Regions from separate parts of the Shewanella sp. S1-58-MNA-CIBAN-0166 genome, predicted to be linked through region 4. Evidence: predicted binding sites of a transcription regulator. Region 4 holds the regulator's gene; each other region holds the start of a gene.
What was found. Region 4 encodes sigma-54, which starts transcription at its own class of promoters, with help from an activator protein. Its sites were predicted from a motif close to GTTGGCACGNNNNTNGNNT; they were not measured.

Region 1: a site for sigma-54 is predicted at 3,673-3,691, ahead of AAEY99_RS16205 (Tll0287-like domain-containing protein). Genes of this name have one in related genera too.
Region 2: a site for sigma-54 is predicted at 4,234-4,252, ahead of flgA (flagellar basal body P-ring formation chaperone FlgA). Genes of this name have one in related genera too.
Region 3: a site for sigma-54 is predicted at 3,014-3,032, ahead of AAEY99_RS19230 (CmpA/NrtA family ABC transporter substrate-binding protein). Genes of this name have one in related genera too.

The regions. Positions count from the first base shown of each region.
Region 1 is NZ_JBEOPN010000028.1:52,000-59,760, reverse strand. Features, by position in the region: gene AAEY99_RS16230 (Y-family DNA polymerase) at 1-181, shown strand, start outside; gene AAEY99_RS16225 (hypothetical protein) at 360-698, shown strand; gene AAEY99_RS16220 (DUF2057 family protein) at 801-1,235, shown strand; gene AAEY99_RS16215 (NifB/NifX family molybdenum-iron cluster-binding protein) at 1,574-2,143, shown strand; gene AAEY99_RS16210 (sigma-54 interaction domain-containing protein) at 2,181-3,497, opposite strand; gene AAEY99_RS16205 (Tll0287-like domain-containing protein) at 3,809-4,453, shown strand; gene AAEY99_RS16200 (MBL fold metallo-hydrolase) at 4,743-5,609, shown strand; gene AAEY99_RS16195 (rhodanese-like domain-containing protein) at 5,728-6,132, opposite strand; gene AAEY99_RS16190 (sulfite exporter TauE/SafE family protein) at 6,148-6,900, opposite strand; gene AAEY99_RS16185 (MBL fold metallo-hydrolase) at 6,915-7,761, opposite strand, start outside.
Region 2 is NZ_JBEOPN010000018.1:9,411-17,171, forward strand. Features, by position in the region: gene flgE (flagellar hook protein FlgE) at 1-411, opposite strand, end outside; gene flgD (flagellar hook assembly protein FlgD) at 472-1,257, opposite strand; gene flgC (flagellar basal body rod protein FlgC) at 1,281-1,697, opposite strand; gene flgB (flagellar basal body rod protein FlgB) at 1,700-2,098, opposite strand; gene AAEY99_RS12160 (CheR family methyltransferase) at 2,235-3,068, opposite strand; gene AAEY99_RS12165 (chemotaxis protein CheV) at 3,141-4,061, opposite strand; gene flgA (flagellar basal body P-ring formation chaperone FlgA) at 4,431-5,138, shown strand; gene flgM (flagellar biosynthesis anti-sigma factor FlgM) at 5,213-5,542, shown strand; gene AAEY99_RS12180 (flagella synthesis protein FlgN) at 5,644-6,117, shown strand; gene AAEY99_RS12185 (chalcone isomerase family protein) at 6,408-6,968, opposite strand; gene AAEY99_RS12190 (DUF2947 domain-containing protein) at 7,049-7,528, opposite strand; tRNA gene AAEY99_RS12195 (tRNA-Arg) at 7,741-7,761, opposite strand, start outside.
Region 3 is NZ_JBEOPN010000041.1:33,660-41,420, reverse strand. Features, by position in the region: gene oadA (sodium-extruding oxaloacetate decarboxylase subunit alpha) at 1-1,688, shown strand, start outside; gene AAEY99_RS19235 (sodium ion-translocating decarboxylase subunit beta) at 1,698-2,828, shown strand; gene AAEY99_RS19230 (CmpA/NrtA family ABC transporter substrate-binding protein) at 3,222-4,607, shown strand; gene AAEY99_RS19225 (ABC transporter permease) at 4,680-5,612, shown strand; gene AAEY99_RS19220 (ABC transporter ATP-binding protein) at 5,623-6,495, shown strand; gene AAEY99_RS19215 (alginate export family protein) at 6,675-7,761, shown strand, end outside.
Region 4 is NZ_JBEOPN010000029.1:56,803-64,563, forward strand. Features, by position in the region: gene lptC (LPS export ABC transporter periplasmic protein LptC) at 1-340, shown strand, start outside; gene lptA (lipopolysaccharide transport periplasmic protein LptA) at 327-908, shown strand; gene lptB (LPS export ABC transporter ATP-binding protein) at 905-1,636, shown strand; gene AAEY99_RS16555 (RNA polymerase factor sigma-54) at 1,779-3,263, shown strand; gene hpf (ribosome hibernation promoting factor) at 3,289-3,576, shown strand; gene ptsN (PTS IIA-like nitrogen regulatory protein PtsN) at 3,579-4,022, shown strand; gene rapZ (RNase adapter RapZ) at 4,019-4,882, shown strand; gene AAEY99_RS16575 (HPr family phosphocarrier protein) at 4,903-5,178, shown strand; gene mgtE (magnesium transporter) at 5,690-7,054, shown strand; gene AAEY99_RS16585 (hypothetical protein) at 7,575-7,727, shown strand; gene AAEY99_RS16590 (transposase) at 7,747-7,761, shown strand, end outside.

The DNA of each region.
Region 1 (7,761 bases), on a different contig from region 4:
TAATACCGCTAAGGTCAATTATGCCTTGATGGATACGCTTGACGGCATCAACCAACGATATGGCCGCGATACAGTGTTTCTGGCAGCACAAGGAATAGAACAAAAATGGGCCATGCGCCGTGATTTACTCACACCTCAATATTCAACCCAATGGAAATGCTTACCCAGCATTAAATGCTAAGGTTTTATATTACTAAGGTTTATTACTAAGGTTTATTATAACAGTGGTATTGCTCTGTCATAACACATGCAAGGTTGGGGCATTCAACTATGGCTAAACCTTAAAATGTGATTCAGCTCTGATTATCACTCTAATTAAATTGTTAATGTTGAATCGTACTCATCATATGGCCGACATAATGCGAAATACGCTGTTAAACATAGCAATGATAATTTCACTACTTGGACAATTACTTGTTCCAAGTTTTGCTATGTCTAATGAAATGGCCATGTCAGACATGCAGTCGAGTAGTATGCATCAATCAACGATGATGCAAAGTGACTGCGATACTAACGATGACTGTTGCTTAAACGATATGAGTCAATGCATTAGCCATTGTCATGCGGTCGCGAATGCATTTTTGTTATCAGCAACAAACCTCACCGATGCTCTACTAACGAGTGCCAAAGTGAGTTCGCCTTTATGGACATCAACCCCCACCATTCTAGTAAGCCAAAATCCACCTCCGATAGCTTAATTCTTTATTTTTATTAGTTACCCACATTAATTTATAAAGATTTTTGTTGCTTCAACTATAAGCATCAAAAACTATAAGTATCAAAAGTTAACGGAGTTTATTATGAAAAAATTCATTGCGATCACACTATTATCTTTAGCCAGCTCAGCAGTAATGGCTGCCACTATTTCATTACCTGACTATTTAATCTTTACTGCGGTCGATGGCAAATCGACATCAAATAAAAGTGAAATGGAGGTGTCTCCTGGTCAACATTTAATAGAATTACAGTTTTATGATGTGTTTTCATCAGGAGCAGATGATACGAATTTTATTAAGTCCGATGCGTTATATTGGAGTCTACATCTAACCAAAGATGAAGATATTCACGTGCGTAGCAAAGAGATTTTCTCTTCAACCAATGCAAAGAAATTTATTGCATCACCGGTGATAACCTTAGACCGCGCCAGCGTAAAAGGTGAAGACGTCAAATTAGTTAATCACGAAGAGTTAATGGCTATTATCATGAAACAACACAGTCAAATGATGCAACAATAGTAAAATTGATAGGGCGCTTACATAGCGCTCTATCGTTATCTACATCCTCGCACGCCTTCTGACAGGTAAAATACTTGTCATCATAAATAATGTCACGCGTCACAAAACTCAAACCAGAATCGAAATTATTATTGGCATATGCTATTAATAAGTGTATATATTGCATATGCCAATTACTATTATTCGATTAATTTAAGCAGATAATGCCAAGTCTCCAAAAATAAACGAACATTCTAGGACGCTCTCGGCAAAAGCTGTTTTAAGCCCAGTGGCATGTCGATAAACCAAGTTGGAACAACTGCGTTTAATCGATTTGTTAAAAATGCACATGAGGAGACATGATGATTACTGCCATACCTATGAAAGACCAACATATTGCCAATCACTTTAGCCGTGCCGATGAGATGCTATTCATTGATGAGCAAGGCCAAGTAAAAGGGCGCTTTGCCAACCCAGCATTAACAGAAGGATATGAGGGTAAACAACAATTAGTCAGTATGATACTGGCAAATGGAGCGGATCGCGTCATCGTGCGCAACATTGGCCAACAGCTTTTATCTAAGTTATTAAGCCAACAATTGAGTGTATTTCACGCAAAAAATGGTCGTACTGCAATAGAGTATTTTGCCAGTAGTCATTTAGCGGACTGTGAGCCATTTACCGAGGCAAGTCAGGGGCGACCATCAATTAATCATATTGCTAAGAAAGCCAATGGTGGCTGCTGTAACCATGAGCATAAACATAACCATGACCATGATCATCAACACGCTCATGGTGAAGAAGACTGCCATAACCAATCTGACTCGGGGACACATAAACGTTGCTGCGAGTCTAAATCTGAATTGGCGAATGAAACCACAACAATGAAACGTTGCTGCAATAAAAAACATTCACTAATTGCTCATTAATGATCGCTTGGGGTGTTTTATCACAGCGCTGTGGTGGCTAGTTAAGCTTTAAACCATAGCGTTGTAATTTTCGATATAAGGTACGCACACTGATATTAAGCGTTATCGCTAGTTCGGCTGGCGATCCTGCATATTGCTCACATACCTGCGAAAGATACGCACATTCCATGTCATCTAACGTCATCAGTTCGGTGTTAAGTTTTACGGCAATTGTTTCATCCTTAGATGTGTGGCTAGGTTGAACGCTTTCAGGTAAATCACTGCTGTGTATAACATCCTCATTGGCGATAAGTGCCGATTGCTCAATAATATTTTTCAATTCGCGAATATTTCCCGGAAATGCATAACGACCCAAAAGAGTTAATGCATTGCTCGAAAACTTTTTATGTTTGTAATCAGAATATTTTATAAAGTGATTCACCAGCGTCGGAATGTCATCATAACGCTCACGTAACGACGGTAAGTAAATCGGAAATCCTGCAATGCGGTAATACAGGTCGCGCCTAAATTCACCTTTTTCTACTAAATCGAGTAAATTCTTATGGCTGGCACTGACTAGCCTAAAGTCAGAACGTTTCTGTTTTAATCCGCCGACGGCACGATAACACTGGGTTTCAAGTAACCTAAGTAACTTCACTTGCATGTTCATCGGTACATCGCCAATTTCATCAAAAAACACCGTTCCACCGTGCGCTATTTCAATCAAGCCTTTTTTGCTGCTTGTCGCCCCTGTAAATGCACCTTTTTCATAGCCAAATAATTCACTTTCGAACAGATTTTCACTTAGCCCAGTGCATTCAATCACCACAAACGGTTTATCATTTCGGTTGCTGGCCTGATGTACCGCTTTAGCAACTAACTCTTTGCCTGAACCGGTTTCACCTTGTAACAGAACCGCGATATTGGATTGAGAGGCTCGATTAATCCTGTTGAGCATCTGCTTAAATGGCGCCGATTGACCGATCATGGTGCCTTTTTTTGATTCTGTCGATGCGTAATCTATGGCATCTAAAATCTCTAGATACCCCAATACCATGCCACTATTATCTTTTATAGGTTTCATTAAAATGTCGCAGTAAGACTTACCTTGCACCGTGCTGTGAATATGCACGGCACTGGCAGCCCGGTTAGTACTCTGGCATTGTAATAACGGGCATTCCTCACCGTGTTTATCGCAAGGTTGGTCACTATTATGAGAGATTTGATGGCATTTACTTTGGCCTAAAATAACGTCGTCATCATAGGTTTCGATATAGGCTTGATTAACCGCATGGATCACATAATCGGGAGTAATAAAAATCGCCGGTTTATCAATAGCGTTTATCATAGATTGTACAACGGTGGTGTTATTCATTGATTACTCTCGCTTGCGATTCATATTAATCGGCCAACCTTTATAATGACATTAATAGCACGATAAATGTCATTACGATGTCATATTTGTCACTCAACAACCTAGCATGGGCATCCTGTCAATTTCAATAATGTTTAAGCTAATGATTTTAAGCGATTAAACCTAACTAGTGTGATATGGCACAAGCTTTGTATTGATTGTGTTATATCGCTTACGACCGAACGGTGCCCTAGCAGTAGTGAACCCATGTACGAAAATTATGCCCTGAAGTTAATGGGAATGACCCGACTTGAAGACGAGGATGACAAATAATGAAATTAACATCAAAGCACAAAAAAACGGTTTTAAATGCACGTAACATCAGTGCGTTATTAGTGATTGCTAGCATGAGCAGCCTTTGCCATGCCGAATCACTAACGCAACAGCAGGTGCTTGAACAACAGGCCAATCAACGCATTGCCGATTTTAGCCAAGCGTTAAAAGGTCAGTTACAAGCCGCAATTAAACAAGGTGGCTTAATCAATGCGGTGTCGGTGTGTAAATCGGTTGCACCTGCCATTGCCGCTGAAAACTCGAAAGAGGGCTGGACACTGACTCGAACCAGTTTACGTGTGCGTAATTCAGACAATACGCCAGATGAATGGGAGTTATCGCAATTACAACAATTTGAGCTGGTGAATGCCTCAGGACAACAACCTGCAGATAAGCCAATCGTGGCGAGTGAGTTTATCGTCAATGATGGCAACACTCAGTTTCGTTATATGAAGGCCATACCAGCGCAACAATTATGTTTAGGTTGCCATGGCAGTAATATTGAACCGGAAGTGAGTGCATTGCTGAGCAAAACCTATCCAGATGATAAAGCGGTTAACTTTGCCCTTGGTGATATTCGTGGCGTATTTTCACTGAAAAAGGATATCAAAAAACCTACTCCATCGGTTACTGCTAAGCCATAGCCGAAAGCAATAGTCAAAAGCCAAAGTCGAAAAAGTAATTAACAAACTACCACGGTAATAGGGCTTTATCATTAAGCCTTATTCTTCGGATTTTAAATCAAATAATGCTTATTAATTCGCTGTTTGTTGCGACTTAATCCGCAGTTTACATTGATGGTTTAATTTAACATCATGCTGTAGTGATTAACCCTCCTCAGTCATTGAATCAATGATGTTGAGAATATTACCAATATTAATCTGAGGCTTTATCTGACAAATACCAGTGTATTGTGTTGGGAGTTAATGTGTCATGAGTAGAATTCGAATCGATCCTTTTTATCATCAAGCTAGCCATACTCTTACGTATGTGGTGACCGATATTGCTACCCGTCAATGTGCGATTATTGATCCTGTTTTAGATTTTGACATGGCGTCTGGCACCATAAGCACGAGTTTTGCTGATAGCATCATTGAGCATATCGATGAACATGGATTTGAAGTTGAATGGATTTTAGAAACCCATGCCCACAGCGACCATATTTCTGCGGCCTGTTATATCAAGAAAAAACGTGGTGGAACAACCGGAATTGGCGAGCACATCACCAAAGTTCAACATACCTTTAAGCGATTACTGAATCTTGATGATAGTTTTAAATGTAATGGCGAACAATTTGAACAATTATTTGTGGATGAAGAACTCATTAAACTGGGTCATTTAGATATTCACATTATGCATACACCGGGTCATACACCAACCTGCGTCAGTTATCTCATTGAAGATGTTGTGTTTGTAGGCGACACCTTGTCAACGCCGGAGTTAGGTACCGTTAATACTGACTTCCCCAATAGCAGCGCAATAACCTTGTACCATTCAATTCAGCGAATATTGGCATTACCTAATTGCACTCGGGTGTTTGTTGGCCATGATCCACATGCACAGAAACGTACAGATAATGGGTTAGAAACATCGGTGATTGCCCAAAAACGCTATAACAGTGTGGTAGGGGGGAATGTCACCCTAGCAGAGTTTATTAAACGGCATCAACAACGCCATATTGGCCCTGACATACAGCAACTATTATTAGCCGCGATTCAAATGAATATTCGTGCGGGTAACATGCCATTAGCTGACGGTAAGGGTAACTACTACCTTAAAATACCGCTAAATCAGCTCTAAAAATGAATACACAATCAGCCATTAGCACCGTTAACAATTAATACCGTTAGCCATTAACCGCAGCCATCAGTAAATAATAAGCCATGAGCCACATAATGTTGGCTCATGTTTGCGTAATTTATATTTTATGAGGCACCAATGGAAAGCCATCTTGTTGCCATTGCATCATGCCACCAGCAACAGACAGAGGTTTGCTAAACCCCATATCCTGTAATGATGCTGCCGCCAGTGCAGAACGGCCACCAGTTCGACAAATAAGGTATATGTCTTTATCAGCTAGTTCATTTAACGCCAATACCCACTCGCAGTGATGACTCACTAAAGGATGCTCGTGTATTTTCATCTCTAATACTCCACGTGGAAAATTCACCGCACCTTCTATATGGCCCGTCGTAAACTCATCATGCTCACGAACATCGATGATGATCACATCAGGGTTAAGCATTGCCGTCAGTAATTCTTGGGTACTCACTTCAATAATGTGGGTTTTAATCTCACTTATGTATTCCTGGGCAGTTTTCATGTGTACCTCGTGATGTTAAATAATGGATTTAGTTAAAATGAATAGCGCCATTAGCACTAAAAACACGGCAAATATTTTTTGTAAAATCGCTTTGGGTAAATATTGATTTATCCATTGGCCGGCAATACTGCCGACAAGTCCGCCTGCAATCATGATGGCAATAATCGACCCATCGAACTCAAACCCTTTACTTGAAAGTAATGAGTAATATTTAGCAAAACCGACCAGTGAGTTCATTGAAATAATCAGTAAGCTGGTACCAATCGCCAACGACATTTCAATGCCGCCAAGTAACACCAGTGCAGGTACAATTAAGAAACCACCACCTACACCCACAAAACCGGTGACAACCCCAACCGCTAATCCTTGCGACAAGATTTTAGCGATATTTAGTTTGCCAGCTTGGTAGCGGCTAGATTGATTTCGCCACATCATCACCGCGCCAATGAGCATCAAAATGACAAACACAGTAAGTTGTATGTCACTGTTAAAGAAGCTGCTGAGCCATGCGCCTAAATAGGTGCCTACCATGCCAGGTAAACCAAATAAAAACACATGAGGCCAAGAGACTTTTTTATGCTTAATAAAGCCTATGCTGCTGATTAAACTGATAGCACCCACAATGCACAATGACGAAGCGATAGCTAATTGGGGTTGCATTCCAATAAGGTAAAGCAACACCGGAACAGTAAGGATTGATCCACCAGACCCTAATACACTCAGCACTAAACCAATTAATAATGCGCCAATGATTGCTTGTATCATCATGGTTACTCTTAAGTTTAAAGCTGGTTAATCGGGATTTTTAAATACACAGTGCCGTTGTCTTCAGCGTCTGGCATTTGACCTGCGCGAATATTGATTTGAATCGATGGCAATATCAGCCTAGGCATCGGCAATGTGGCGTCTCGTTGTTGACGAAGCGTCACAAAAGCAGATTTGGTAATAGTGTTATTAACATGGATATTGTGTTGTTTCTGTTGGATGACTTGAGTTTTAAATTGATGCCCGCGCCCCTCAGTAGGGTAGTCATGACACACGTAGATATCTGTTGTATCTGGGAGAGTAAATAATGCCTGAATGGAATCGTACAAAGTATTGGCATCCCCACCTGGGAAATCACATCTAGCGGTACCCACATCAGGCATAAAAATGGTGTCACCAACAAAGGCGGCTTGATCATTCACAATGTAAGCAAGATCAGCCGGAGTGTGACCCGGTGTGTGCATAACACGAATGGTCATATTACCGACTTGTAACAGCTCATTATGTTTAAATAGATGGTCAAATTGGCTGCCGTTAGGCAAAAAGCTAGCGTCTAGGTTAAATACCTTTTTAAAAGTCTGCTGGACTTTGGTGATGTGCTCGCCAATACCCATTTGGCCACCAATTTGGTCACGTAAATAACTGGCAGCAGATAAATGATCGGCATGAGCATGGGTTTCAAGTATCCATTTGACGGTTAACGCTTGGCGTTCAATCCAATGTAAAACTCGATTAGCATTTCGTGTGCCTGTTCGACCTGATTTATAATCAAAGTCTAAAACCGGGTCAATAATCACAGCAAACGATGTGGTATTATCAGCAACAACATAAGTGAATGTTTCACTGTCTTCATCTAAAAATTCA
Region 2 (7,761 bases), on a different contig from region 4:
GGTTGAGTTACCGTCTTCATCCACCGGGAAACCTTGTAAAAAATTCCCTGCTGAGTCAACCATATAATTGGCCGAATCAACTTTAAACGCACCCGCACGGGTATATGACTGATCTTGCGAACCTAATTCAGAAGAGGTAACAAAGAAGCCACCACCACTGATCGCCATATCCAATGAGTTACTGGTAAATTGCAAGCTACCTTGATGAAACTGCTGCGCAACTTGTGTAGTAGTTGTACCACCACCTACAGCCGTTTTACTGTTAGAAAAAATTGAATTGGCGTAAACGTCAGCAAATTCAGCTCGAGACTCTTTAAAACCAATAGTATTGACGTTAGCGATGTTATTCGCGGTTGTATTTAAATCTTTTTGCGCGGCAGCGATACCACTCAATGCGATGTTAAATGACATATTACACCTCTCACAATTAATTCATTTATGATGACAACTAACGGTTCGTTGTTAGCCGTACTATGTTTCAGATACTGCGAGTACGTCAGATAACTTAATTCCACCTACTCCACGCAAATTCAAAATTGCTCCTGTTGCTACAGTGCCTAATGACACACTGGTAACATGAGCATAAGTCGATACGGCTAAATCCTCCGACGTTCCATCGACTTTACCACTGGCCTTAATGGCATAATTACCCGCTTTAGCTGGGTTACCACTTTTATCTAGACCATCCCAAGTCACATCAACATTGCCGCCTTTACTGCCGTCGACATTAAAGCTCTTAATAAGCTGACCCGACTCGTCTTCAACCCTTACCGTAATCGTTTCAATTGCTGATGGTGTACTGATCACCCCTTTTATCTCAGAGCTTTCAGTAGAGATAGCGCCGGTATCAGAAGGAATGAGCACTTTGCGGCCAACCAAGCCAGAAGCTTGTAACGCCTGGCTAGAACTCATCACAGTATTAAGGTTAAGGATTTCATCATTAAGATTTGAAATACCATCGACTGTAGAAAACGATGCCATTTGGGCAATCATTTGATCGTTATCAACCGGTTTAAAAGGATCTTGCATCGACAGTTGCTGACTGAGTAAAGCAAAGAAATCCTCTTGCTTTAGCATTTGATCGCTTGATTCAGGGATAGCACTTTCTTCAGGTAGACGGATGCTATCTAGAAACACATTACCCGTAGTCGTGCTGGTCGTATTTGTCTGTACAGAACTTTTCGTTGTAGCGCTAGTATTAGATGCACTACTGGATTGTTGCGGTAAAGACTGACTGTAAGAATTAACGAGGCTCATTGTTACCTCCTTGAATAATCATACTATTTACCCATCCTTAATGTCTGTTGCAACATAGACTTTGTTGCATCAGCCACCTGAACGTTCATTTGATAAGAACGCGATGCAGAAATCATATCCGCCATTTCTTCCATCACATTGACATTAGGTTTATAAATAAAACCATCACCATCCGCCATGGGATGGTCTGGCGAGTATTCTTTTAATAATGGCTTATTACTTTCGACAATGCCTTTAACGGTTACGCCAGGCGAACTGTTTTGCTGGCTATTGGCTTTTAGCATTTCGGCTTCAAAAACAGGATGACGCGCGCGATAGGTTTTATCGACACTGCTAGACACAGAATCAGCATTGGCAATATTACTGGCGGTGGTATTCAAACGCACTGACTGCGCAGACATACCTGAACCAGAAACATTAAAAATATTAAATAAACTCATAATTAATCACCTCGCAATGCTTTACGCATGCCACTAAATTTTCCCTCAAGAAAGCCTAATGACATTTGATATTCGAGCGCATTTTGCATAAATGCTGCTTGCTCTTTCTGCGTATCGACAGTATTACCATCGCCAGTATCAGCTTGATTTGGCATACGATATTGAACATGCTGTTGACTTAACGCCGTTAAATCAAAATGTTTCTCTGTGGTTTGGCTCATACTCAAGCCTTTCTGATGCGAGCTTGCCGCTTGCATAGCAGAAGCAAAATTGACATCTTGAGCTTTATAATGAGGAGTATTGGCATTGGCGATATTACTTGAAATCACTTCTGCTCTTTGAGCTCGAATGCCCAAAGAGTATTGGTGAACACCTAATGCATTATCGAAATTAATCGCCATAAAATTGCCTCCATCAGCTAACTGGTAGAAATAAAGCAAAGGTTATGCCAACAATTTAATTTATGAGGGAATAAAAGATAAAAACAAACATGCCGACGAATGCCGGCATGATAAATAGATTAAGCTATTATATTATCTAGGTTTTCTTTTGATAATAAATTCCAGGATTACAGCGAACCATATTAAATTCTTCGGTTAATCCCGCAAGAGATTCTGACGCACCCAAAAATAAAATACCTTTAGGATTAAGTGCGGCAGCAAATTGCCGCAAAATTTTAGCCTTTGCCTCAGGAGCAAAGTAAATCAACACATTGCGGCAAAAAATAATATCGTATTTACCTAATAGGCTATAACTTTCAAGTAGATTATGGGCTCTAAAGTTAACTAATCGCTTCACATTATCTTTAACTTTCATGTTACCCGAAGGTAAAGCATCAAAAAACTGACGTTTACGTTCTTCAGACAAACCACGAGCAAGTGCTAAACCATCATATTCAGCATTTTTACAACGATCTAGCATAGAAGGTGATAAATCTGTTGCCTGAATTGTCGCGCCTCCTGGTAAAGCACCAGGTTTACGTTGTTGATATTCCAACACCGTCATGGCCAACGAATAAGGTTCTTGACCTGAAGAGCACGCAGCCGACCAAATTTTTAATGGTCTGCCAAGCTTACTGTATTCAGGCAATAGAGTATTGTGCAGTAATTCAAATGGATAACGGTCTCGAAACCATAACGTTTCATTGGTGGTCATCGCATCTATCACTTCAGCGCGCAGTTGCCGTTCTATCGGTTTCATCGACTTTTTAACTACCTCAGACAAAGAAGGCAAATTATGCTTCCCCATCAAAGGTGCTAAACGGCTGCGGACTAAATATTGTTTGTTCTCACCTAACACAATACCGCTATGCTGTTCTAAAAACAGCCTAAATTGATTGTACTCTGCTTCAGCAAGTGATTTATCTGTCACATTATCTTCCTAATAGGTAAGCCTATGAACTCAACCTCCAATATTTTGCAATATTTTGCAATAATAAAAGGTTTATAAACTTAAATGTTTGTTAACCGCTGCGGCTAATTCATCGGGATTAAACTTAGCAATAAAGTCGTTAGCCCCTACTTTTTGTACCATCGCTTGGTTAAATACACCACTTAATGATGTGTGCAATACTACTTTGATATTCTTTAATTTTGGATCATTACGAATTTCAGCCGTTAAGGTATAACCATCCATTTCAGGCATTTCAATATCAGAAATGATTAACGGAATTTCAACTGAAACATCATCCATTTCTGCGGCAATACTTTTCAGTTTTTCCAGCGCCTCTCTACCATCTTTAGCGGTATCGATTTGCAGATTTAATGACTCTAACGAACGAATAATTTGTTTGCGTGCTACAGCAGAATCATCAATAACCATAATATGATAATGCTGTTCTCTATCAATAGTTAATGCTTCATTGAGCTCTTTACTGATAGACGTCTTAACCGGTGAAATTTCATCAAGAATTTTTTCAACATCTAAAATCTCTACCAACTCACCTTCAATCTCTGTCACCGCAGTTAAATAAGAAGAGCGGCCAGAACCTTGCGGTGGAGGCATAATGGCTTCCCAATTCATGTTGATAATACGTTCAACTGAACTGACTAAAAAGCCTTGAATACTTCGGTTATATTCAGAAATGATAATAAAGCAATTTTCTGTTGATGTCAGTGGGCGTCCACCCGTTGCGGCACTTAAATCGATAACGGAAATGGTTGAGCCACGAATATGAGCAACACCTTTAACAAAACGGTTTAATTTAGGCAACGTAGTCAGTGGTGGGCATTGCAACACCTCTTTCACTTTAAACACGTTAATGCCAAACCGTTGACGGCCGCTAAGCCTAAACAATAGCAGCTCGAGTCTGTTTTGCCCGACAAGTTGGGTACGTTTATTTACTGAATCTAAAATGCTCGACATAACAAGGCCTTGTAGTTAACTGTCACCCAAAAGGATAAAAATTGTTCTTTGAAATTATAGTAAACCTTGGTTTAGCATAATACGGTTAGTACATATTTTACTGATGGTCACTCAATTTGAGTCTAAACCATCACCAATCTAACAAATACATCTCAATTTAATGAATCAAAAAGTGGGCATGCAACTTGCTTTAATTTTGTATAAATTAGCTCGCACTGTGAACTGACACTTTTTTGACGAAGGGATAATGTTATTCTTATGTCCCCTAGCCCATTTATTTTAGCTTATTGTGTATGCAGAGATTACTCGCATATTTTTCGTTTTTCAAAGTATAGGTGCATTCTGGCAAAACAAGCTAGTATCTTCATTATGAAAGTATTTTTTTTATGTTTTTTGTGTTCAATAACATTTTCTTTGCCTGCAATTGCTAGCGAAGAAATTATCACACCTTCACTATCGACCATTTATGCGTTAGCTAAAGAGGCGGTAGCCAAAAAAATTGATGCTGACTCAAAAGCTAAAGTGCAAATAACCCCACAAAACCTTGAGGGCAGAATCAGTCCACCAGCCTGTTACCCACCGATTAATGTCGAACTTGCCAGTGAAAGGGCTATTAGTCGAAATAACATGGTAAAACTCAGTTGTAATAGCCCAGACTATGACTATCCATGGCAAATGTATCTCTCTGTTCGAGTCGAAATCCAATACCCTGTTGTGGTAGCTAACCAACTATTGTCCCCAGACCAAATTATTGGCGAACATCATTTACAAGTCATGTATGTTGACCAATATAGCTTAAAAGGTCAGTTTTTTTCCGACACCACGACATTAATCGGCTCGCGGGTGAAACGTCGGGTAGCTAAAGACTCTCCAGTATTAAGTAATAACCTGTGCTTTGTTTGCAAAGGTGACACTGTTTCTATTTATGCTAAAACCACTAATGTAGAAATAAAAACCCTTGGAGAAGCACTGCGTGATGGCAATATCGATGAGGTTATCAGAGTAAAAAACAGTAACACTAGCAAACAATTCGATGCGGTTGTAATTGGCGTTGGCGAAGTTGAAGTAAGAATGTAAAATAGCGTTAAAGTTTTTTCCTGGGGTGCCGATAGCCTGATTGGAAAACCTGATTCATTACGCTGGAGCCTCCCATGGCAATTGATATTAAGCATAACACTGCTACCAATACACAAATGCGCACTGCACGTGACACGCAGTCTGCTACGCAATCTACAACTACTGCAGCCCCAAAATCAGCTGCACCGGTTAAAACAGATTCCGTTAGCATTACCTCTCAAGCTCAACAGCTTCAGAGCGCGCAAACAAAAATGGCATCGTTACCAGAAGTAGACCAAAAAAAGGTCGCTGAAATTAAGCAAGCAATCTCTGAGGGACGATATAAAGTCGATCCAGAAAAGCTTGCAGCGAATATTGCCAGCTTTGAAGCAGAGCTAGGCGGTTTATCGTTTGACAGAGAGTAACCGTTAAACGTTACTCTTTAACTTGTTTTAACGACACACAGATAATAGGTGCAAACTTGCACCATAGATAAGTGTTAGTTAAAAAAACCTAAGAGTAATTTATGACAGAGTTAAACCAGCCATTACACAAGCAAGCAAGCGAAGATCAACGCAAAGAGCTACACCAACTGCTTGATAGTCAAAATCAGACATTAACGCAGCTGAAATCGCTTATTGTTGAAGAGAAAGCGGCATTATCCAAACAAGATGCCGACAAACTGCTGGCGCTTTCCAAAGATAAAACCCAGTGCTTATTCAATATGAAAGCCACTGACGAAAAACTGGCAAGCCACCCACAGCACAATCTGCTCACCACCGATACTGAACTGGCACAACAGGTCTCACGAGCTAAAGCTATTCTCGCCGAGTGCAAAGACATCAACAGTCAGAATGCCAGCTTGATTGAGCTCAATATCGCCAGCCTCAATCGATTTGCCCAGGCATTACAAGCCAGCCGCAATGCCTCAAGCTTGACCTACAATGACAAAGGTAAAACTTCTACCATTTCAACACTGGGCAATGACTTTTCAGCCTGATAAAGCCTTGAGGCTATAAAACTTAGCAACAGCCTAGAGCGCTGCGCTGCTAGGACGCTTCGCAGCTAGAGACTATAAAATCTTAGCGACAGCCTAGAGCGCTACGCTGCTAGGACGCTTCGCAGCTAGAGACTATAAAATCTTAGCAGCGAAGCTGTCCCTAGAAGCACAGCGACCCTAGCAGGACGTAGTCCGCCCTAGAACCTAGCAGGACGTAGTCCGCCCTAGAACCTAGCAGGACGTAGTCCGCCCTAGAACCTAGTAGTCTGCCCTAGAAACTAGCAGGTGATTTATTGAGCTAGCATAGCTTGGCGTAAACTTTGTTGTACCGGAGTTTCACCTAACCAAATCTTAAGTAAAGCCTGACGAAATGCCTCTCCAGCAATATCTCCCTGAGCATTACCATTTTTGATACTGCTCACACCCTTGCCTTTTTGGGTGACAAAAGTAAATTGATCACCGTCGACAATTTCATCTGCAAATAATTGGGTAAAATGTTCAATATCTTTGGCAATTGAGTGTGTGTCATTGTCGGTAGCAGCTTCAAAACCTTCAGTAATGGCATCACGCATTTTGTTTGAAGTGATCATCCCAGAAGTAATCGTTAGCTGGATCACCGCTATCGGCTGAGTAAGCACATCTTCTAGAGTGTGCACTTTTGTCGGCAGATATAAACTACCCACATATAAATCCATAAAAAACTTACTGCGTACACCAGCGCCATTCAATATCAATGGCTGCTCTGCTACTGTAATTTGCTCTGCTACATCAACATCTGCAATCATGCTAGCTTGCGCCAACAACGGCATCATTAACGATAAGCTCAATCCAATTGAAGCTAATAATTTCATATAAACTCTCTAAAAAACTGCAATATCAACGACTACACCATCAGCCGTTTAACCAACAACCGCAACTCAAGTCGGGTAATTTAACCGCGAACGCCTAATTTATATTGGCCATTCTGTAGAAACATCAATGCTTGCTTGTGCTTTGGCGAGATTAAAATTGGACCATCATCAAAAAATAAAAAGCACTTCCAATTACGCACAAACACATCCCAGCGAGTTTCAACAATTTGGTATTTTTCATAGCAAAAGTACACCACCGCATCATCAGGCCATTGAATATGCGCAATAATTGCTTCGGGCATCGCATTATCATTAGAATCCCATGCCGACTGCCAATGCTCCGTTGCCGCCCAAGCATCTTGCTTTATTGGCCAATCACCTTTTTCAAACAGCTCTGCACGACTGCTCTTATTGCTTATCCACTTATCCCACACTTCCATGGCACTTTTATCGGTCAATGGCTTAATCAAGGCCTTATCATCATCTGATACAGGCAAATCTTTATGGTTAAAAATCCACTTACGCTTATAAAGATCAAACGGAATATATGAATGTGACAAACAACTGCTCCTAGCAACAAAAAATGAAGCGCAATTATAGCGCTAAAGCCGATCAGACTGCGATAGCGGAAGCATAAATGATGTGGAGATTTGTCAAAATATTAATACTGAAGATAAAAAGATTAATTGAAGAAAAGTCTGAATCTAGGAAAGAAACGACTAAATGAAAATGAGGGTAAAAAGAATAGTAGCAAGAATTAACATAAATTATATGGTCTCCCCACAGGGACTCG
Region 3 (7,761 bases), on a different contig from region 4:
CTATAGCACCGTTATTAGATAAAGTAGGCTTCTGGTCACTTGAGTCTTGGGGCGGCGCAACTTTTGATTCATGCATTCGTTATTTAGGCGAAGATCCATGGGATCGTATTCGCGAATTGAAAAAATCCATGCCTAATACCCCGCAACAAATGTTGCTTCGAGGCCAAAATTTATTAGGTTATCGACATTATGCTGATGATGTCGTTACGCGTTTTGTAGAACGAGCTCATACCAATGGCGTTGATGTATTTCGTATCTTCGACGCAATGAATGATGTCCGTAATCTTGAAACCGCGGTTAAAGCGGTTAAAAACGTGGGCGGCCATGCCCAAGGCACCATTTCATTTACCACTAGCCCTGTTCACAACATTGATACTTGGGTTGATATGGCTAAACGCCTAGAAGACATGGGCGCAGATTCTTTATGTATTAAAGATATGGCGGGTTTACTTAAGCCAATGCAAGCTTATGACCTCATTAGCCGCTTAAAATCACAAACGGACTTAATGGTGTCGATGCATTGTCATGCTACAACGGGCCTAAGCAGCGCTACATATCAAAAAGCGATTGAAGCGGGCGTTGATGTGCTTGATACGGCAATATCTTCAATGAGCCAAACCTACGGCCACAGCGCTACCGAAACGTTAGTGGCAATGGTTGAAGATACCGACAGGGCAACCGGTTACGATATGGTGTTGCTAGAAGAGATAGCAGCCTATTTTCGTGAAGTGCGTAAAAAATACGTCCGTTTTGAAGGTGCACTAAAAGGCATTGATTCACGTATTTTACGTGCTCAAGTACCTGGCGGCATGCTAACCAATATGGAAAATCAATTAAAAGAGCAGGGCGCAGCAGACAAAATGGATGCCGTGCTTGAAGAGATCCCGCGGGTACGTGAAGATCTTGGTTTCTTACCTCTCGTTACCCCAACATCGCAAATTGTTGGCTCACAGTCGGTGATCAATGTGCTGATGGGTGAGCGTTACAAGTCGATGACCAAAGAGACCGAAGGTGTACTAAAAGGCGAATATGGTGCGACGCCAGCGCCAGTTAATGCAGAACTACAAGCCAGAGTGCTAAAAGGCGAACAGCCAATTACGTGTCGCCCAGCCGATTTAATTGCACCAGAATTAGATAAGTTACGTGTCGAGCTTGCCGAAGCCGCCAAAGAGCAGGGCTTTAGTTTAGCTGCAGAATCAGATGACGATGTAATGACTTATGCGTTGTTCAATCAAATTGGTCTTAAGTTTCTTAAAAATCGCGGCAATCCGGATGCGTTTGAACCTGTCCCAAGTGCAGATGATTTACAAGTGAAAGCCGATAAAGGCCCACAAACCTATACCGTCGATGTCGATGGTCAACATTTTGTGGTCGAAGTGAGTGAAGGTGGTGAGATTGGTCACATCGCGCCAGCATCAGCTGCACCTATTACGGCAGCGTCTGCAACGGTCGCCTCAGCGCCTACGGGTGAGATTAAGTGCACCATGGCCGCGCCGTTATCGGGAAATATTTTCAAAGTGTTAGTCAGTAATGGTCAAGCGGTTAAAACCGGTGAAGTGATCATTATCCTGGAGGCGATGAAAATGGAAACCGAAATTCGTGCTCAACAAGATGGTGTTGTAACTCAGTTAGCGGTTAAGCAGGGTGACAGTGTAACTGTAGGTTCAACATTGTTGTCATTAGCATAAGAGGTCGAAATGGAAGGATTATTGGCTTTTTGGGCTGAAACGGGTGTCGCTAACTTTACTGGTGGCCAACTGCTAATGATGGCTGTTGGTTGTTTATTGTTATTTCTAGCGATAATTAAAGGATTTGAACCGTTATTGTTATTACCTATCGGATTTGGCGCCATATTAGCCAACATTCCTAATGCAGGTTTTACCGATGAAGGTGGCTTACTGTATTACGCTTACCATGTCGGGATTGAGACTGGGGTATTCCCATTGCTCATCTTCATGGGGGTGGGTGCATTAACTGATTTTGGTGCGCTAATTGCTAACCCTAAAACACTATTGTTAGGGGCAGCGGCGCAATTTGGGATTTTTGCCACTTTACTTGGTGCTATTGCCTTAAATTGGGTACCTGGGTTTGAGTTTAGTATGCAAGATGCTGCAGCTATTGCCATTATTGGTGGAGCAGATGGTCCAACGGCAATTTTCTTAGCGTCTAAACTAGCGCCTGAATTGTTAGGTGCTATTGCTGTTGCTGCATACTCATACATGGCGTTAGTGCCATTAATTCAGCCGCCGATCATGAAACTGCTAACCACTAAAGCCGAACGTGAAATTAAAATGGAACAATTGCGTGAAGTCAGTAAGAAAGAGAAAATTATCTTTCCACTGATGGTGCTAGGGTTAACCATTTTATTTTTACCTGCAGCAACCCCATTAATTGGCATGTTCTGTTTGGGCAATTTAATGCGCGAATCGGGCGTAGTGGATCGTTTATCGAAAACGGCGCAAAACGAGTTAATCAACATAGTGACTATCTTTTTAGGTCTTGCTGTTGGGTCTAAGCTATCAGCAGATCAATTTCTGCGTATCGAAACGCTAGGTATTTTAATCCTTGGCGCGGTTGCGTTTAGTATTGGTACTGCTTCTGGGGTATTGATGGCTAAATTAATGAGTAAGCTCTCTGGCGGAAAAATTAACCCACTTATCGGTGCAGCAGGCGTTTCTGCTGTGCCAATGGCTGCACGAGTAGTGAATAAGGTAGGTTTAGAGGCTAACAACCAAAACTTCTTACTCATGCATGCTATGGGACCTAACGTAGCAGGTGTGCTAGGCAGTGCTGTTGCTGCAGGTGTTTTGCTGGCAGTACTAGGCTAAAACTTACCCGATGATTCAAAAGCCAATGCCTTTGCGTTGGCTTTTTTGTTTTTATCTACTGGTACAAAATTACTTATACCTCTTTTGATGCATATTGGTGCACTTAAACTGCTTTATTGCACTGTAGTAGCATTACGTTACTTAATTGTTAAAATTAAAGTTATTTAAAATCAACCTGTTAATGTTTTGGCATGAAAAATGGATAGCAAAGGTTGTATATTTGATGAGCCATATCCAGTCTTTTTAGACAGTACAGGTTATCAGTTTTACAACTAACTGACTGATAAATAATATTTAATAAATTCAATTTTAGCAAAGGCGCTATCGAGATATTCCTAAATGGATATCCGAAGCGCCTTTTTTTATTGTCAATTTTCATAACGGGGAAATAATATGAACTGGAAAATATCGTTAACTCAGCAGATTAAGTCTTTATTACTGGGGGTCAGTATTGGGGCAAGTTTGTGTATCAACACTGTAAGTGCCGAAGTGGGCTTTCCTGAAAAAGAAGAGCTCAGGTTTGGTTTTATCAAATTAACTGATATGGCACCTATTGCGGTTGCTTATGAAAAAGGTTATTTCGAAGAAGAAGGTTTATACGTCACGATTGAAGCGCAGGCAAATTGGAAAGTGTTACTCGATGGTGTGATTGATGGTCGATTAGATGGGGCCCACATGTTAGCGGGTCAACCAATTGCTGCAACAATTGGTTACGGTACTAAAGCGCACATTATTACCCCATTTTCGATGGATTTAAATGGTAACGCAATTACGGTATCAAACGACGTTTGGGCCAAAATGAAGCCGCACATTGCTAAACAGGCAGACGGTTTTCCCGTTCATCCCATTAAAGCTGATGCACTAAAGCCCGTAGTAGAAGAATTTAAAGCGGCTGGTAAGCCATTTAATATGGGTATGGTGTTTCCGGTTTCTACACATAACTATGAATTGCGTTACTGGTTAGCCGCTGGTGGGATTCATCCTGGGTTTTACGCACCTCATAAAGGAGATACATCAGGGCAGATTGATGCACAAGCTTTGCTGTCGGTAACTCCGCCCCCACAAATGCCCTCGACACTGGAAGCGGGCACAATTAATGGCTATTGCGTTGGTGAGCCCTGGAATCAGCAAGCTGTGTTTAAAGGCATTGGTGTACCTGTGGTGACCGATTATGAAATTTGGAAAGATAATCCGGAAAAAGTGTTTGGTATTACAGCCGAGTTTGCCGAAAAATATCCAAATACCACTATACGCCTTACTCGTGCGTTGATCCGCGCCGCTAAATGGTTAGACGACAATAACAATGCTAACCGCCCAGAAGCGGTAAAAATACTGTCTCAATCTAATTATGTTGGTGCTGACTATGAGGTGATTGCTAATAGTATGACGGGTACGTTCGAATATGAAAAAGGCGATAAGCGCGCGGTTCCAGACTTCAATGTATTTTTTAGGCATCACGCAACTTATCCATATTACTCAGATGCGATTTGGTATTTAACTCAAATGCGCCGTTGGGGCCAAATTGAACAAGATAAATCTGACGATTGGTATAAAGACATCGCCGCAAAAGTCTATCGTCCAGATATTTATGCTAAAGCCGCGCAATCACTCATCGACGATAAGCTCATCCCCGCAGTTGACTTTCCAGATTTCAGTAAAGAAACCGGTTTCAAAGCACCGCAAACTCACTTTATTGATAACTTAGTTTATGACGGCAGCAAGCCTAATGCTTACATTAATTCATTTGTAATTGGATTAAAGCAAGGCGACAAGCTGTAACAACCCGTTAAGGAGTCTTGGATGAACAGTCTTTATTCTATTGCACAAAATCGCTTAATTGAACGAGGCAACATGGCAGTTGTTATGCTGAAAATAGCCGAGTTAAGTAGGGCGATACTATTACCGTTTATCGGCATTGCGATATTTTTAGCTCTGTGGGCGGTGACAGCTAATAGTATTGAAACCTCTCTGGGTAAGTTTCCGGGACCGGTTGCTGTCGTGTCGCAATTTGACAATTTGTATCAGGAGCATATAACTGAGCGCGAAAAGGCCGAGGCTTTTTATCAACGTCAAGAAACACGAAATGAGGCGCGTGTTGCTAACGATCCAAGTTATGTCGCCAAAGTACGTGCTTACACAGGTAAAGAAACTTTTTGGGATCAAATTGTCACTAGTCTAATTACCGTCATGAGTGGTTTTATCTTAGCGGCCATTATTGCTATTCCATTGGGGATTTGGATGGGGTTAAGTCGCAGTTTGCAGGCAGCAATTAACCCCATTATTCAAATTTTTAAACCCGTATCGCCACTCGCTTGGTTGCCTTTAGTTACCATGGTGGTCAGTGCGCTGTATGTCTCGCCGGATCCGCTAGTGTCTAAATCATTTATTAACTCCATGCTCACTGTCACCTTGTGCAGTGTTTGGCCAATGATTATCAACACTACAATCGGCGTGACGAGTATCGACAGCGACCTAATCAATGTCAGCAAAGTATTGCGGTTATCGGCAATAACCCATGTGCAAAAAATCGTCTTACCAGCATCTATCCCAATGATTTTTACCGGTATGCGCTTATCCCTAGGGGTCGCGTGGATGGTATTGATTGCCGCGGAAATGCTGGCGCAAAATCCGGGGCTTGGAAAATTTGTTTGGGATGAATTTCAAAATGGTAGTTCTGATTCATTAGCGCGAATTATGGCCGCGGTGGTTGTGATTGGCTTTATTGGCTTTTTATTAGACCGAGGCATTCTGGCCTTACAGCATTGGGTATCTTGGGATCAATGAGGGTAACAACATGAGCACATTTTTAGAGATTAGCGGCGTTGATATGGTTTTTCCCACGCCTAAAGGATCTTTTACAGCGCTTAAAGACGTGAATTTGAAGATAAATAAAGGCGAGTTTATCTCTTTGATTGGTCACTCTGGTTGTGGCAAATCGACCGTACTGAATATTGTTGCAGGTTTATACCAAGCCAGCTCTGGTGGGGTCATTTTAAAAAGTACTGAAGTTAAAGCGCCAGGACCTGAACGGGCGGTGGTATTTCAAAATCATTCGTTACTCCCTTGGTTAAGTGCCTATCAAAACGTTGAGCTTGCTGTAAAACAAGTGTTTGCTGGCAAGATGAGCAAAACAGAAATGAAACAGTGGATTGAACATAACCTGCAATTAGTGCAGATGGATCATGCTATGCATAAACGTCCAGGAGAGATTTCTGGTGGAATGAAACAACGAGTCGGTATTGCAAGGGCGCTTGCTATGCAACCGGAAGTGTTGCTGATGGATGAGCCATTTGGAGCATTAGATGCGTTAACACGAGGACACATGCAGGACTCGTTAATGGAGATCCAAAGTCAGTTAAATAATACCGTGATTATGATTACCCACGATGTAGACGAAGCGGTGTTGTTGTCTGACAAAATTGTCATGATGACCAATGGTCCAGAAGCCACAGTGGGTGAAATTTTAACAGTCGACCTTCAAAGGCCAAGAAACCGCCTAGCGTTAGCTCAAGATACTGAGTACAACCGACTGCGTTCTGAGGTACTTAAATTCCTGTATGAAAAACAACGCAAGATAGAATCACTGTCAGCAACAAAACAAGTATTTAAAATGCAAGATAAATCACAGACACCAATTAATGAAGCCGTTAAAGTAAGCAACAGTTAGTTTGCTAGTCGCACTGTTACGCTTTACAGCGTGTTGATAACTTAACTTAAAATAACTATTTGGGATGTAAGATGAATAAAAAACTGCTTGCGAGTCAAGTTGCGGATAAGGCTTGCCTAAATTCTGCCTTTACAAAAAAATGTGCCTTATCGGTACTTAGTTGTTCACTATTACTGGCTATGGGAAATGCTTCTGCAGCGGATGTTAAAGTCACATCAATCGCTGATGCAGTGACTCAGGGAACAGCAAATGTAGATTTGAATTTGCGTTATGAATCTGTCGATCAAGACAATGCGTTAAAAGATGCTGATGCATTGACACTTCGGACTCGTTTAACCTTTGCTACCGCTGAATATTACGGCTTAACAGCTTTAGTTGAGTTTGAGGATTCACGCAGCTTAGCAGGGGTTAATGATTATAATGACGCGATTGGCAACAATGCTGATTACTCTGTGATTGCAGACCCTGAAACAACTGAATTAGACCAGGCTTTCTTACAATACAAGCGTAATGGTTTTACTGCTAAAGCTGGGCGTCAAGTTATTGCTATCGATAACCAACGTTTTATCGGCCATGTTGGCTGGCGTCAAGATCGCCAAACATTCGATGCCGTTACTATGCAATATGCAATGAATGACTTTAGCGTTGACTATGGCTATATCTACAAGCGCAACCGTATTTTTGCAGAAATAAAAGACATAGATTCAAAAGATCACATCATCAATGCATCATATAATTTAGGCTTGGGTAAGCTAAGTGCTTACGGCTATCTGCTTGAGGAAGATACCAACCTTGATAACGGCGTTGACACCTATGGCGTGCGCTTTGCTGGTGCTAAAGATATCGACAAAATCAAACTACTTTATACGGTAGAATACGCCACACAAGATGCCGATACCGCAACTACATCTTATTCTGCTGATTATTTATTGGGCGAAGTTGGCGTAGGTTTTAGCGGGCTGACCGTCAAGTTAGGATACGAGCTGCTTGGGTCTGATAATGGTGAATATGGTTTTGCAACACCGCTTGCCACTTTACACGCATTTAATGGTTGGTCTGATCAATTTTTAGGGACGCCAGCCCAAGGGCTAGCCGATACCTATGTGTCTATTGGTGGTAGTATTGTTGGTGGTAATTGGGCGTTGGTTTACCATGATTTTGAAGCTGACGAATCTAGCGCTACGGTAAACGATTTAGGCGACGAAATTGACGCCGTATTCAGTTTACCAATTGATAAAAATTATACCGTAGGTGTTAAATACGCCG
Region 4 (7,761 bases):
CATCACTCACTTTACCAAACCTATTTACCTCATTTACCCTGAAAACGGTAAAGCACAATGGCAATTAAGTGCAGACCGTGGGCAATTGAATAAAAATACCAGCAAAGTCACATTAGAAAATAATGTTATTATTGATGCCATTGATATAGAAGAACCCCTGCAGTCACTGAGTACCCAAGCTATTACGGTGGATTTAACCACTATGATAGGATCCTCACAAGAGATGGTGTACATCAAAGGTAAAGGGTTTATTATTCAAGGTTTAGGCCTACATGCTGACTTGAATTCGCAAAAATTATCGCTACTAAGCCAGGTAGAAGGAACATATGAGCCACATTAATCGTCTCCACACTCGCGCCAATGTTATGTTATTAAGTAGCATACTTTGTATATTGAGTTTGCCTGCCATAGCGAAACAAGGGGATCTGAAACAAGAATTGAAAATCGCTTCAGTCAGTCAGTCTGCCGACATTAAGAATAATCAAATTGTTTTTAATGGTCCGGTAACGATTGTCCAAGGCACGATTAATATCAATGCAGATCAGTTACGGGCGTTTACCCCTGAAAACACCACCAGTAAGAGATTAATTGCTACTGGCACCCCGGCTACATTTTCACAAGAATTAGATGACGGTAAAATTGGTACCGCAAGTGCTAACGAAATTAGCTATGACCTTGCCACCACTACACTCACATTGACTGGCAACGCCAAACTTGATCAATCAGGTAGCCAGGTTACCGGTAATAAAATCAAGTACAACATCAGTGCTCAAGAGCTGATTGCCGAAAGTACTGGTACAGGGCAAGATCGGGTAATCACCATCATTCAACCAGAGAATTTCCAAGACGAGTCGGCGCCAAAGCAAAAACTCCCTGAAATTCCTGTTAACAAGCAGATCAAACCATGACCCAAATTACCTTAACCGCTGAAAATCTAGCTAAAAGCTATAAAGCTCGTCAAGTTGTTAAAGATGTGAGTTTAACGGTTAAAACAGGCCAAATTGTCGGTCTTTTAGGCCCCAATGGTGCAGGCAAAACCACCACCTTTTATATGGTTGTCGGCTTAGTAAAAAGCGATAAAGGCCGAATATTGATTGACGATGACGACCTTACTGCCGATCCAATGCATTTGCGCGCCCGCAAAGGTATAGGTTACTTACCACAAGAAGCCAGTATTTTCCGCAAGCTTACCGTTTACGACAACATAATGGCCGTACTACAAACTCGCAAGGAGCTCAGCACAGACCAACGTATTGAGCAACTTGAGCATCTACTCGAAGAGTTCCACATTACTCACATACGCGACAGCCAAGGTATGTCGTTATCGGGTGGCGAACGTCGTCGAGTTGAAATTGCGCGCGCTTTAGCTGCTAATCCAAAATTTATTTTGCTTGATGAGCCCTTTGCTGGTGTTGATCCTATTTCGGTCATCGACATTAAAAAAATCATCCAACAACTTAAAAATCGCGGTTTAGGGGTATTAATTACCGACCATAACGTACGTGAAACGCTAGACGTTTGTGAGCGAGCCTATATCGTCAGCCAGGGTAATTTAATTGCCGAAGGCACACCTGATGAGATATTAAGTAATCAACAAGTTCGAGCTGTGTACTTAGGTGAACAATTCAAGCTATAGTTACTTTACTGGCCTTTTAGTCTAGCTAACTCATTTCATTGAACGATACCTAAACAACGTTAAATGTCATTGATGTTTATGGCAATCCATTACAGTTCGAGATTGTCATTTTTATGGAAAATCATCTAGGGATAAGCGGTAAATGAAAGCGTCACTCCAACTTAAAATGGGTCAACACTTAACCATGACCCCACAATTGCAGCAAGCCATTCGCTTACTGCAATTATCGTCATTGGAGCTACAGCAGGAAATCCAACAAGCATTAGATTCAAATCCATTGCTTGAAATAGAAGATGAGTTTTCTGAAGCAAAAGACTCCTTAAAAGAAAACCGCGACCAAGCGGATACAGACTTTAGTGACAACAGTATTGTTAATGTCGAAAAAGACACTTCCACCGTCGACATAACAGAATCCATGACCAAAGAAACCATGGATGATTTAGCCATGGATACCACATGGGATGAAGTATACACAGCCTCACCTATGTCAGGTTCGGGCAGTGCAAGCATGCGCGATGACGACATGCCCTTTCAAGGTGAAACCACCGAAGGTTTGTACGAACACTTAGAATGGCAAAAAAATCTCACTCCATTTTCAGACACCGATCTCGCCATTGCCACCGCCATTATTGATGCCATTGATGAACGCGGTTATTTAACCCAAAGTACCGAAGATATTCTCGAAGCCATGGGTGATGAAAATGTGGAACTCGATGAGGTTGAAGCGGTATTAAAACGCGTTCAACACTTTGACCCTGTGGGTGTTGCTGCACGTGATTTAAGTGAATGCCTATTTATTCAATTAGCGCAATACTCTAACGACACACCCCATATCGATAATGCCCGTTTGTTAATTAAAGGCTATTTAGAGTTAATTGCTGGCCGTGATTTCAGATTATTGATGCGTAAAACAAAACTAAAAGAAAATGAGTTACGTGACGCAATCACTTTAATCCAGACACTCAATCCTCGTCCGGGCTTATTAATTACCCCCATGGATGATGAATACGTGATTCCCGATGTCACAGTATTAAAGAAAAATGGCCGTTGGGTAGTAGAGTTAAACCCAGACAACATGCCTAAAATTGGTGTTAATCAACAATACGCGGCCATGGCTAGAGGCAGTAAAAACCCGTCGGATAGTCAATTTATTCGAGGCCATCTGCAAGAGGCTAAATGGTTTATTAAAAGTATTGAAAGCCGTAATGATACTTTACTTAAAGTGGCAAATTGCATTGTGCAATTTCAGCAAGGCTTTTTTGAATATGGCGAAGAAGCCATGAAGCCTATGGTGCTCAATGATATCGCTGAAGCCGTAGAAATGCATGAATCGACCATTTCACGAGTCACCACACAAAAATATATGCACACCCCTCGAGGATTATTTGAACTAAAATACTTCTTCTCTAGCCATGTCAGTACTGACGATGGCGGGGAATGCTCATCAACGGCCATTCGTGCTTTTATCAAAAAGCTGGTTGCCGCAGAAAACCAGAAAAAACCACTGAGTGACAGTAAAATGGCTCAGCTTCTGGCAGAACAGGGCATAAACGTTGCTCGTCGTACGATAGCAAAATACCGTGAAGCAATGATGATCCCGCCCTCAAACCAACGTAAGAGTTTATAACCTACTAGGCAATGGAGGATTTTTTATGCAAATAAGTCTGACTGGACGTCATGTCGAAATAACAGAATCTTTACGTGAATACATCCACAGTAAATTTTCAAAGCTTGAACGACACTTCGATCAGATCCATAATGTACACGTTGTGCTCAATGTAGAAAAATTACAACAAAAAGCAGAAGCCAAAATCAACATTAATGGCGCAGAAATTTTTGCAATGTCAGAAAGTACTGATATGTATGCTGCAATAGACGCCCTGATCGATAAACTCGACCGTCAGGTAATTAAACACAAAGAGAAGAATACAAAACACTAACGATGGAACTTTGTACCATTCTGCAGCCGGAATGCACTACCTGTGCCACACCGGGCAGTAAGAAAAAAGTACTGGAACTCATCAGCAATTTAGTCGCTGCCCAGTACCCAACCCTGTCTTCGCAAGAGGTTTTTGAAAGCCTGTTAGCGAGAGAGAAAATGGGTAGCACAGGTATAGGAAATGGCATTGCGATACCTCATGGTAGATTAACGACCATCGATCACCCTATCGCGATATTTATTAAATGTGAAGAAGCCATTGCCTTTGATGCAATCGATAAGCAACCCGTGGATCTTTTATTTGCTTTGTTAGTCCCTGCAGACCAGTGCCAACAACATTTAGGCACGTTATCGAGCATGGCCCAAAAGTTAAGCGATAAGCAAATATTGAAACAGCTTCGTAAAACTCACGACGCAACAGAACTTTATCAGGTTATTACTGCATGAAACTAGTTATAGTATCGGGACGTTCAGGCTCAGGGAAATCCGTTGCCCTGAGAGTATTAGAAGACCTAGGATATTATTGTGTTGATAATTTGCCTTTACCACTCATTGGCACATTATTAGCCCAGCTTAAAGGCAGTAATGATTTGGTTGCGATTAGCGTTGATGTTCGTAACATTGCAGAACAAGGTAAAGTGCTTCAAGACCAATTGGCACTACTTCAAAATGACACTGAAATTATCAGTTTCTTTTTAAATTCCAATGACAAAGTATTGCTTAAACGTTACAGCGAAACACGTCGATTACACCCGTTATCTAAAAATCATATTTCACTGCAAGAAGCGATAAAACTAGAAGGCCGTTTACTTGAGCCTATCGCAAAAATTGTTGATCACTATATCGACACTTCTGCGCTAAATATCTACGAATTAAGCGACCAAGTTAGGCAAATATTATTAGGCAGTGTTGATAAAGAGTTAGTGATTAACTTTGAATCTTTTGGCTTTAAACACGGCATGCCGACAGAAGCAGATTTTATGTTTGATGTACGCTTTTTACCCAACCCACATTGGGAAATAGAACTGCGTCCATTTACGGGTTTAGACGAGCCCGTACAAGAATTTTTAGGTCGTCAGCCATTAGTTAATAAATTTATTTGGCAAATTGAAAACCTATTTGAAACTTGGATGCCGCATTTAGAACGTAACAATCGCAGTTACCTTACCATCGCGATTGGTTGTACTGGTGGTCAGCACCGTTCGGTATATATTGCAGATCAATTAGCAAAACGATTTCGACAAGGCAGTAAACACACGGTTAATGCTCGCCACAGAGAATTAAATATCAGTGATACTAATAACTAAGTGAGCATAGGATCGCGTCAATGATCAAACTTGAACGCCAAGTGACCATTTCAAATAAATTGGGGTTACACGCCCGTGCCGCCACAAAACTCGCGATGTTAGCGGCGGATTTTGATGCTAACATCACCTTAACTCAAGGCGAAAAAAACGCCAGCGCAGCTAGCGTACTTGGGCTATTAATGCTTGAAAGTGGTATCGGTAAAATGATTACGGTGACAGCTCAAGGCCCAGATGCTGAAGTGGCATTAAACGCAGTGTGTGATCTCATTAATGCTAAATTTGATGAATCTTGTTAATTTTTTAATCGCATTGAATTTATAAATAGCCTGTAATGTGTGAATAGCTGCAAGTTACTCATGCTTTAAGCCACCGTCATCCTTATTTTATGCGGCCTCTAAATGACTAGGCCATACTAACCAAACTGTCACGACATTGATGATCACCAGTAGACATCAGTCCCTCAAAAATATTAGCCCTTAGGTTTATCTCTCGCAGTTGATACCAATCTCATTAGTATCAGTTCATTCTGCGGGAGTTAGCGTTTAACATGATAAAGACATTACCGCTTCTAGCAACGGATCCAGTGCAACTCTGTTTCCGTGACGTGGTACGTCTATAGTATGTAAAGCAGCATTGGCTGCTGCAGAATTTCACCGCAGAAGTCATTTAAGTATTTTATTTCTGCATTTCATTGTCTTACGTAAAGACAGCTATTTCTGCATTTATACGCCTTGAACTGTACAACCTGAGAAACCCAGAATAATGACATACTGAATAATATAAGTATGACGAATAGGAAGTAGATATATGGGTAAAGAGTACCTAGACAATGAGATAACAGAACAACGTCTCAATCAACTCGTTCAAGCACTAGACAGTGGTCTGTTTGTCCATGCCCGTAACATGCTACATACCATGTCACCTAACGATGTCGCCCTTATTCTCGAATCATCACCGCCCAAAAATCGTCAGGTGTTATGGCAACTCATTGACCAACAATATGCTGGGGAAATTCTTGACGAATTAGGTGAAGAACTTAAAGATTCACTTATTAGCAGCATGACACCAGAGAAGCTTGCCCAGGCCACAATAGGCATGGATACAGATGACATGGCCTATATTCTTCGCAGTTTACCCGATGATGTTTACAAGAAAGTGCTCAAATCAATGCGAAGCCAAGACCGGGATAGAGTAGAGCAAGCATTGCGTTACCCAGATGATACTGCCGGCAGTATCATGAATACTGATACCGTCACCCTAAGACCAGATGTCAATATCGAAGTGGTATTACGCTATTTACGTCAACGGGGAAATTTACCTGATACGACTGATACTTTATATGTTGTGGATCGCCATGATCATGTTTTAGGCGGAGTAAGATTAGCTGATTTACTCACATGCGATCCAAGTGTAACGGTCCGCAGTATTATGGACACAGAATTAGAAAGTATTCCTGTAGAGATGTCCGATAAAGATGTGGCGCAAAAATTTGAACGGATGGATTGGATATCTGCCCCAGTCGTCGACAGCCAAGCAAAATTACTTGGTCGAATTACTATCGATGATGTTATTGATGTCATCCGCGAGGATGCCGAACATTCAATGATGGGAATGGCAGGGATGGATGATGATGAAGATACCTTTGGCCCTGTGCTTAAAAGCACTCTGAGACGCTCTCTATGGCTAACCATCAATCTATTTGCAGCATTACTAGCCTCATCTGTCAGTAACATGTTTGAAGGTACCTTAGAGCAATTCGCCACCATCGCAATTTTAATGACCATTGTACCGAGTATGGGAGGTGTTGCGGGTAATCAAACCCTAGCACTCGTCATCCGCGGGATTGCACTTGGGCATATTGGCCAAAGTAACTCACGATGGTTAATTGGTAAGGAATTAAGCATCGGATTATTGAACGGTTTAATGTGGTCTGTATTGGTCTTTTTTGCGGTATGGCTTTGGAAAGACGACATCGCATTAGGTGGATTAATTGGCAGTGCCATGCTGATTAATATGACGGTAGCAGGCTTTGCTGGCGCCACTATCCCCATAATGTTAAAAAAGCTAAATATCGATCCTGCGTTGGCGGGGGGTATGGTGTTAACGACGGTAACCGATGTCGTTGGCTTATTTGCATTTTTGGGCCTAGCCACATTATTTTTAATGCACTAAATCATTGATTTAAATCGTACATATCATGTCGTCCAACGAAATTGCGCTATCTAGTGCAATTTTACGGACCTCGGCGGCGTCGCTATACACATAAGTCTTTTTCACACATAAGCTCATTTACCAAGCGCTTAGTACTCTGATCACTTTTGCAGCTATGTCTGCAGCCTCACTTTGTTAACGTTTTTCAAACCATCAACTGGCAACAACTCATTCGGTGAAAACCTTGCCTTCATCTTGTCATTAAGGTGACCTTTTTTTGCCATATTTGTCATCCATACTGCGCTACGACAATCACAACCGTAATGTGTTGCCGGCAGCACATGCTCACCACATTAGTGCAATTGCACCAATCTGGTTGACGACGCAAAAATAACAAAACTACAGGCAATAGGTAATGCACTGATAAATAACAACTAAAAATATTTATCAAAGTTGGCACAAGCTTTCCATATAAGAAATATGTACCTACTAAGTAGTAGTTTATTTTTTAAGCAGTCCATTGTAATTGTAGGAGATAGCGATGAATAAAATAACCGTAACACGTAGCATTATATCGATAAATGTCATGGTCAATAATGTCATTGCACAATGCCGCCAAAACATTTTTTTCTTAGCACATCTCGGTTGCAGTCAGTGGGATGAAGTTGAAACTCGCTCAGGTAAACATAGATAAATCGGAAGGAAATTATTTGATGAATATGTCAAAT